Regions from separate parts of the Pseudomonas tensinigenes genome, predicted to be linked through region 1. Evidence: riboswitches for the same ligand, from Rfam matches in the RefSeq annotation. Region 1 holds a riboswitch; the other holds the start of a gene.
The links. Region 1 has a riboswitch for cobalamin ahead of cobO (cob(I)yrinic acid a,c-diamide adenosyltransferase). Riboswitches for the same ligand answer to the same signal wherever they lie in the genome.

Region 2: linked by a shared signal. The riboswitch ahead of HU718_RS13755 (CbtB domain-containing protein) and the one ahead of cobO (cob(I)yrinic acid a,c-diamide adenosyltransferase) in region 1 are both predicted to bind cobalamin.

Annotation. Positions count from the first base shown of each region.
Region 1 covers NZ_CP077089.1:2,129,295-2,133,640, reverse strand. Annotated here, with positions in the region: gene HU718_RS09440 (cobyrinic acid a,c-diamide synthase CobB) at 1-432, opposite strand, end outside; gene cobO (cob(I)yrinic acid a,c-diamide adenosyltransferase) at 429-1,040, opposite strand; cobalamin riboswitch at 1,121-1,350, opposite strand; gene HU718_RS09430 (hypothetical protein) at 1,513-2,097, shown strand; gene HU718_RS09425 (PQQ-dependent sugar dehydrogenase) at 2,164-3,477, shown strand; gene HU718_RS09420 (C40 family peptidase) at 3,550-4,086, opposite strand; gene HU718_RS09415 (C40 family peptidase) at 4,306-4,346, opposite strand, start outside.
Region 2 covers NZ_CP077089.1:3,113,920-3,118,265, reverse strand. Annotated here, with positions in the region: cobalamin riboswitch at 966-1,187, shown strand; gene HU718_RS13755 (CbtB domain-containing protein) at 1,311-1,508, shown strand; gene HU718_RS13750 (CbtA family protein) at 1,520-2,218, shown strand; gene HU718_RS13745 (cobalamin biosynthesis protein) at 2,215-2,628, shown strand; gene cobM (precorrin-4 C(11)-methyltransferase) at 2,710-3,456, shown strand; gene nfuA (Fe-S biogenesis protein NfuA) at 3,672-4,256, opposite strand; gene HU718_RS13730 (acyltransferase family protein) at 4,314-4,346, opposite strand, start outside.

The DNA.
Region 1 (4,346 bases):
AAACGGCAGATCCGGCTGGTACTTCGCCAGGCCCAGCGCCAACGCACCAAAGGTCTGCGCCATCGCCGTCCCATCAATCACGCCAAGCACCGGCACACCGAAGTGCCGCGCCAGATCGGCGCTGGATGGCGTGCCGTCGAACAGACCCATCACGCCTTCAATCAGAATCAGATCCGCCTCCGCGGCGGCTTCCCACAACAGCCGACGACTTTCCTGCTCGCCGACCATCCACATGTCCAGTTGATACACCGGCGCACCGCTGGCGCGCTCGAGAATCATCGGATCAAGAAAATCCGGGCCGCATTTGAACACACGCACCTTGCGCCCCTGATTGCGATGCAAACGGGCCAGTGCGGCGGTGACGGTGGTCTTGCCCTGACCGGAGGCCGGCGCGGCGATGAGCACCGCCGGGCAGTGACGTGGTTGATTCAAAGTTCGACGCCTTTCTGCGCTTTGATGCCGGCCTGGAAGGCGTGTTTGAGCATGCCCATTTCAGTCACGGTGTCGCCCATTTCGATCATTTCCGGCTTGGCCGCGCGACCGGTGACGATCACATGCTGCATCGGCGGACGCGCCTGCAAATCGCTGAGCACCTGATCAAGATCGAGGTAGCCGTGCTTGAGAGCGATGTTCAGTTCGTCGAGCACCACCAGACCGATCGACGGATCGCGCAGCAGTTCGCGGGACACAGCCCACGCGGCTTCGGCGGCGGCGATGTCGCGCTGACGATCCTGGGTTTCCCAGGTGAAGCCCTCGCCCATCACATGAAAGCGCACTTGCTCAGGGAAGCGGCGGAAAAACAATTCTTCGCCGGTGCTGTTGCGCCCCTTGATGAACTGCACGACGCCACACTGCATGCCGTGGCCCATGGCGCGCGCAAGCATGCCGAACGCCGAGCTGCTTTTGCCTTTGCCGTTGCCGGTCAGCACCAGTACCAGGCCGCACTCGTCAGGCGAGTTGGCGATGCGTTCGTCGATCACGGCTTTTTTGCGCTGCATACGCGCCAGATGGCGTTCGTCGCGCTCGGGGGAATCAGTCATGGGGAGCTCTCCGTTGAGGCTGGATAACGGCGGGCAGGCACAAGAATAGACGGCAAAAAGCCTGGCATCGCCCACCGTGATGCCGCTGGATGGATCAGGCCGGTCTCCGGGCTCATGAGCGGCGTTGGCCTGACTGCGCGCCTTCCCGCTTCTTTCGAGGCAGTGGCTCAAGGCGCAGTTTTTACTCATTTACCGTTGCGGGGGCAGCGCCGGGATCGTGGTGGTTCTTCGCTTGAAGACAACCCTCACCGGCTTCCCTGTTTCACTCTGTCGACAGCGGTCACAGAGCACCTGAAACAAGCCGCGAAGGTTAGAGGGTTGGGGGTGGAGCGTCAATTAAAGAGGCGGCCATCGGGCGAATAAGTGCCGCTGATCAATTATCCGCCGCCAATCTTGTGCCACACTGATACAAATGATATCAAAGAGCCATGCTTTTCCCGAAAAGCCCACTACAACAATAAGGATGATGACGATGCAAGGCATGATCATCAGCAACCCGCGCCTGGAATTTCTGCGCCCGGTGCTTGAACGCTGGTTTGACTGTATCGACCGCTACAACGCCGTGCGCGGCGACAGCGACACCCCTTACTGGCATGACGAGAAAGCCAATCTCGGATTGCTCTCGGCGGCGGCCTGGATGGCCGAACTGGTCACTTTGAACGACACTGCCACGCGCAAACAGAATGAAGAAGGCGAGCGCAATGCCCGCGCCGATCTGTTTCTCGCCGGTGCCGAAGACCGCGCCTTTATCCAGGCCACCCAGCGCTGGCCAAAGGTTACCAACCTGAATCTGACTCAAGCCCTGCTGGATATCACTAACGACGCCAAGCGCATCAGCTACGCCAGCGATCTCAAGCTTGGCTGCCTGTTTGTCGCCCCGCAAAAAGCTCAGCACAGCGCCAGCCCCGAAGAGCTGCAGGACATGGTCGACGACCTGCAAAAGGAACACACCTGCGCCGTCGCCTGGTATTTCCCCTACGCCTACCGCAAGTTACGCAGCGAAGCGGGCAACTATCACCCGGGCATCGCCGTACTGTTCAAGGAAGCCCGCGGCTGAGCAGTTGAACCATCGGGCTTGCGCCCTCCTCTATGATTAGGAATGCATTCATAGGGAAGATCAGCAATGCGCAAGCCCCAGCTCGTTTTTGTCATCGCCTTCGCCGGAGGACTCGCCGCCTGCGGTGAAACCTCCAGCCTGCAAGTCTCCGACGGCACCGGCCCGTCACCAAAACTGCCCGAACCGAACAAGACCCTGATTCCGACGGTGAACATCGCCCCGGCGATCGGCTGGCCCGAGGGTGGCAAACCGACAGCGGCCGCCGGTACCCAGGTGGCGGCATTCGCCGAAGGCCTCGACCATCCGCGCTGGCTCTATGTGTTGCCCAACGGCGACGTGCTGGTGGCAGAAACCAATGCCCCACCCAAGCCTGATGACAGCAGTGGAATTCGTGGCTGGGTGATGAAGAAAGTCATGGGCAAGGCCGGCGCTGGCGTGCCGAGCCCGAACCGCATCACCTTGCTGCGTGACGCCGATCATGATGGCGTTGCCGAAACGCGGACGGTGTTCCTGCAGAACCTCAACTCGCCGTTCGGCATGACTTTGGTCGGCAATGATCTTTACGTCGCTGACACTGATCGCCTGCTGCGCTTCAACTACGAACCCGGCGCGACCGAGATCAAGTCGCAGCCGATCAAGGTGGTCGATTTGCCCGGCGGCACACTGAATCACCACTGGACGAAAAACGTCATCGCCAGCAAAGACGGCAGCAAGCTGTACGTCACGGTCGGCTCGAACAGCAACGTCGGCGAAAATGGCCTGGATAAAGAAGAAGGTCGCGCGGCGATCTGGGAAGTCGATCGGGCGACCGGTAATCACCGGATCTTCGCTTCGGGCATCCGCAACCCCAATGGCCTGGCCTGGGAACCGAAAAGTGGCGCGCTGTGGACGGCGGTCAACGAGCGCGACGAGATCGGCAGTGATCTGGTGCCGGACTACATCACTTCCGTGAAGGACGGTGGTTTCTATGGCTGGCCGTTCAGTTACTACGGTCAGCATGTCGATGTGCGCGTTTCGCCGCAAAACCCCGACCTGGTGGCCAAGGCCATCGCCCCGGATTACGCGGTCGGGCCACACACCGCCTCGCTGGGCCTGAGCTTCGCCGAGGGCAACAACCTGCCGGCGCAGTTCAAGGAAGGCGCGTTTATCGGCCAGCACGGCTCGTGGAATCGCAAACCGCACAGTGGCTACAAAGTGATTTTCGTGCCGTTTACCGGTGGCAAGCCGAGCGGCACACCGGTGGATGTGCTGACCGGGTTCCTCGACAAGGACGAGAATGCTTTGGGTCGGCCGGTGGGCGTGGTGATCGATCAGCAAGGTGGCTTGCTGGTGGCGGATGATGTTGGTAACAAGGTGTGGCGAGTGTCGGCCACGAAGTGATGCTGAATGTGACCTGAAACAACTGTGGGAGCGAGCCTGCTCGCTCCCACATTAGGATTGCTGCGATTTTTACTACGGGTTATGCGCCAGATGCTCCGGCTGCAACACCCGCTTGGCACTCAGATAAGCCTTTTGCCAATACGCCTTCGACAGGCTGTCGAGCTTGACCGTGCCGCCCGTGGCCGGCGCATGCACAAAGCGCCCTTCGCCGACGTAAATTCCCGCATGACTGACCTGCGAACCGCCATTGGTGGCGAAGAAGATCAGGTCGCCGGTCTGCAAGCCTTCCTTGCCGACATTCGGCGCCTGCATAACGATCAGCTCACGCGTCGAACGCGGCAAAGAGATGCCCGCCGCATCACGGTAGACAAAACCGATCAGCCCGCTGCAATCAAACCCCGAATCCGGCGTGTTGCCGCCCCAGCGATAAGGCGTGCCGACCAGACCGAGCGCGCGAAACAGCACGTCTTCAGCAGCCGGTGAAAAAGCTTGGGAGGGGCCGAACACGACCGGCGCGCGAACCACCGGCGCAGGAGGCGGTGTGCGACTGGCGCAGGCGCTGAGCAGCGCTGCGAAGAAGATCAAGGTGAGGCGGGCCGACATCGTCATAAGCAGAACATCCTGATCTGGCTGCGGCTTTTTCTGCCGGAGGACAGAAAACAAAACCGCCTGCGTGAGCACGCAGGCGGTTTGCCATCAATATAGATACAGGATTCTAGCGGCTACGCGGCAAACTTCAAGTAAGACTTTAACTTCACCTTGTAAAGTCTAGGTCTACTCCGTTACCGGAAGCCTGATTGTCGCCGCGAACGCAGCGACAACGGGGGATTACTTGCGAGCAGTGACTACAGTCGGAGCGTTGGCCAGAG
Region 2 (4,346 bases), 980 kb from region 1:
TTGGATTGGGGGTATATCCGTTGCTGCGGCAACGGCTACTTAGGGTTCCGCCCTTACGGCGGGTCACTTTTTCCAGACGCCGAAAAAGTAACCAAAAAGGCTTGCCCCGGCGTACGGCACTTCGCTGAGGCTCAGTGTTCCCTCGCTACGGTGTCCATCCGGGGGCATCGCCTACGGTTTGCTTCGCTGCACCTCCTCTCGATGTGTTCGACTTCGTCGAACGGCGCTGCGCGCCTAACCCCGGATGAACACCTTCGCTCGGCCTGCCGAAGGGGCAAAAAAGCCAGATCAAAAGCCAGATCAAGAGCCAAAGCCAGATCAAAAGCCCCTCACCCTAGCCCTCTCCCGGAGGGAGAGGGGACTGATCGAGTTGTTTGGGCGAGGTACGCCGACGTGCGATACCGCGTTGAACTCAGGCTCAAAAAAGCAAAAAAATCGGCCCCCTATCCATGAGGTTAGGGGGACTGATCGGGGTGTTTGGGAGAGCTACGCCGACGTGCAATACCGAGTCGAACTCAGATTTTGAAAAGCCCACAAATCGGCTCCCTCTCCCTCGGGAGAGGGCTGGGGTGAGGGGCACATCCACCACAAAACCAAAGTCCAACACCCGCTCCTCACCACTCAATAGGCCGAGTGTCAGCTCGCCTGCTTTTGATCTTGGAGCCCGTCGGCAGGCTGAGTGGAGGGATTGATCCGGGGGTGGGAGCGCAGCGACCGTTTGGCGCAGCCAAACACAGCGAGAGGAGGTGCAGCGAAGCAAACCGGAGACGCTGCGCCCGGATCGATCCCGGAGCGAAGGAACCCCGAGCTTTAGCGAGCGGGCCGAACGTCAGGGCGAAGACCTTTTGGTTACTTTTGGGGCGTTTGCCAAAAGTGACCCGCCGTAAGGGCGGAACCGTAATCAGCCACACCCGCAGCAACGGATATTCACCCAAAAATTGACCAAAACCCCACCCCCATGCTCTCCTACACAACTTGTTACGGGTGCCCTTCACAGGGTGAAACGGGAAACCGGTGAATCATGTGCTTTACTCAAGCCCATGTCAGTCCGGTGCTGCCCCCGCAACGGTAAGCGAGCGAAGCGTCAAAACCACTGTGCCAACAAGGCATGGGAAGGTGACGCTTGCAGGTCGGCCTGACGCCAACCCCTCGTGAGCCCGGAGACCGGCCCGCAACACACAGCCCGCATTTGTGCGTCGCTGAACATAACAAACCCGCGGTGGGCGGGCGCTGTTCGAACCTCTGCGAGCCCGACCCGCAGGGGTTTTCATGCGCTCGATTCACCCACTGACATTCCAGAGGGAAGCGCCATGTCGATCATCAGCAGCACCGGCAGTAACACGGACAAAATTTCCAGCACCGCCACCCTGAGCCAACGCCTGACCGCCGCGATCTTCGCGTCGATCCTTGGTGCCAGCCTGGTCTACTTCGCCGGTTTCTCGCACATCGAAGCGGTGCACAACGCCGCCCACGATACCCGCCACAGCGCCGCGTTCCCGTGCCACTGAGACCTGTCGACATGATCAAGCGTATTGCGCAAACCGCAGGTTTCACCGGTCTGCTGGCCGCCCTGCTCCTCACCCTGCTGCAAAGCTTTTGGGTCTCGCCGCTGATTCTGCAGGCGGAAACCTTCGAGAAGTCCGAGCCGGTGGCGGTTCACGAACACGCCGCTGGCGTGGCTGCGCACACCCACGATGCCGAGGCCTGGGAGCCGGAAGACGGCTGGCAGCGCGTGGTCTCGACCACAGGCGGCAATCTGGTGGTTGCGGTGGGTTTCGCCCTGATGCTCGCTGGCCTCTACACCCTGCGCGCACCGACCAAAACCTCGCAAGGCTTGCTCTGGGGCCTGGCTGGTTACGCGACATTCGTACTGGCACCGACGATGGGCCTGCCACCTGAATTGCCGGGCACTGCCGCTGCTGATCTGGCTTCACGCCAGATGTGGTGGATCGGCACCGCCGCTTCGACCGCTGTCGGCCTGTCGCTGATCGCGTTCAGCCGTCACTGGCTGATGAAGATCCTTGGTGTCGCCATTCTCGCGGTGCCGCACGTGATCGGCGCGCCACAGCCGCAAGTGCATTCGATGCTCGCTCCCGAGGCATTGGAAGCCCAGTTCAAAATTGCTTCGCAGTTGACCAACGTGGTGTTCTGGCTGGCCCTGGGCCTGATCAGCGCCTGGTTGTTCCGCCGCAAAAGCGCTGGCCAATACCACGCATGACCGATGACCGCGCAGCGCCGACCTTCGTGGTCGGTCTGGGCTGCCAGCGCGGCTGTCCGGCCAGCACGCTGCGCGCGTTACTCGATCAGGCATTGCAGGCCCATCGCATCGACCTTGAAGCGGTCAAGGCCTTGGCCAGCATCGACTTGAAGCGCGACGAGCCGGGTCTGCAAGAGCTTGCTGCACAACTGGCCCTGCCCTTGCTGTACTTCAGCAGCGAGGAATTGGCCAGTTACCAGCAACGACTCAGTCACCATTCGCAGATCGCCTACGAACGCACCGGTTGCTACGGCGTCGCCGAAAGTGCCGCGCTTGCGCTCGCTGAACAGCTGATTCAAGCCCCGGCAAAACTGCTGATTTCCCGGCAAAAATACGCTCAGGCAACGTTGGCATTGGCCGGCGCGGCGTAAAATCCCGATAATCTCCGCCATTGATCATGAGCGTTGTTCATCTGCAACGCGGTCGTGCCCTCTTTTACTCAGGATTCAACGATGACCGTCTACTTCATCGGCGCCGGCCCCGGCGACCCGGAATTGATCACCGTCAAAGGCCAGCGGCTGATCCGCAGTTGCCCGGTGATTATCTACGCAGGCTCGTTGGTGCCGGCGGCAGTGCTCGACGGCCATCAAGCCGAAACGGTGGTCAACAGCGCTGAATTGCATCTGGAACAGATCATCGAACTGATCAAAACGGCGCATGCCAAGGGCCACGATGTGGCGCGGGTGCATTCCGGTGATCCGAGCCTGTATGGCGCGATTGGTGAGCAGATTCGTTATCTGCGTGAGTTGAATATCCCGTTCGAAATCATCCCGGGAGTGACGGCAACGGCAGCCTGTGCCGCGTTGCTCGGCGCGGAACTGACCCTGCCGGATGTTTCACAAAGTGTGATTCTGACCCGCTATGCCGATAAAACCGCCATGCCGGCAGGCGAAGAACTCGGCAGTCTGGCGCAGCACGGCGCGACCATGGCGATTCATCTGGGGGTCAATCATCTGGCCAAGATTCTGGCGGAACTGCTGCCGCATTACGGCGCCGACTGCCCGATTGCGGTGATTCACCGGGCGACGTGGCCGGATCAGGATTGGGTGGTCGGGACGCTGGCGGATATTGCTGAAAAGGTTGAGGCCAAGGGGTTTCGGCGTACGGCGTTGATTCTGGTGGGTCGCGTTTTGGGGAGTGAGGTGTTCAGCGAGTCATCGTTGTATCGCGCCGGGCATGCTCACCTCTACAGACCATAAATTGGAACGCGGAGCGTCCCGGGCTGCATTCCCACGCAGAGCGTGGGAACGATCAAAGGCCCCTTCGCGAGCAGGCTCGCTCCCACATTTGGAATGCGATCAAATGTGGGAGCGAGCTTGCTCGCGAAGGCGTCGATACATTTCATCCATAAAAAACTCACCCATAAAAAAACGGCGCTCACGGGGCGCCGTTTTTCATGTCCGCAGCGAACACCTTAGTAGTAGGCGTTTTCTTTCTGCGTGTGGTCGGTCACGTCGCGAACGCCTTTCAGCTCCGGGATGCGCTCGAGCAAGGTACGCTCGATGCCTTCCTTCAAGGTCACGTCCGCCTGGCCGCAGCCCTGGCAACCACCACCGAACTGCAGAACGGCGATGCCGTCTTCAACCACATCGATCAGGCTGACCTGACCGCCGTGGCTGGCCAGCCCCGGGTTGATTTCGGTTTGCAGGTAGTAGTTGATGCGCTCGTTGACCGGGCTGTCGGCGTTGACCATCGGCACTTTGGCGTTGGGCGCCTTGATGGTCAGCTGGCCGCCCATGCGGTCGGTGGCGTAGTCGACGACGGCGTCATCGAGAAACGCTTCGCTGAAGTGATCGATATACGCGGTGAAGCTTTTCAGCCCCAGCGCGGTGTCTTCAGGTTTTTCTTCGCCCGGCTTGCAGTAGGCAATGCAGGTTTCGGCGTACTGGGTGCCAGGCTGGGTGATGAAGACGCGGATGCCGATGCCCGGGGTGTTCTGCTTGGAGAGCAGATCAGCCAGGTAATCGTGGGCGGCGTCGGTAATGGTAATAGCGGTCATGGAAACTCCTCGCAGGCTTGGGCGCAGTTTACGCCAATCGTTGCGCCGGACAAAGTCCTAGTATTTTTGTCGGGAAAGATTCTCGTCCGC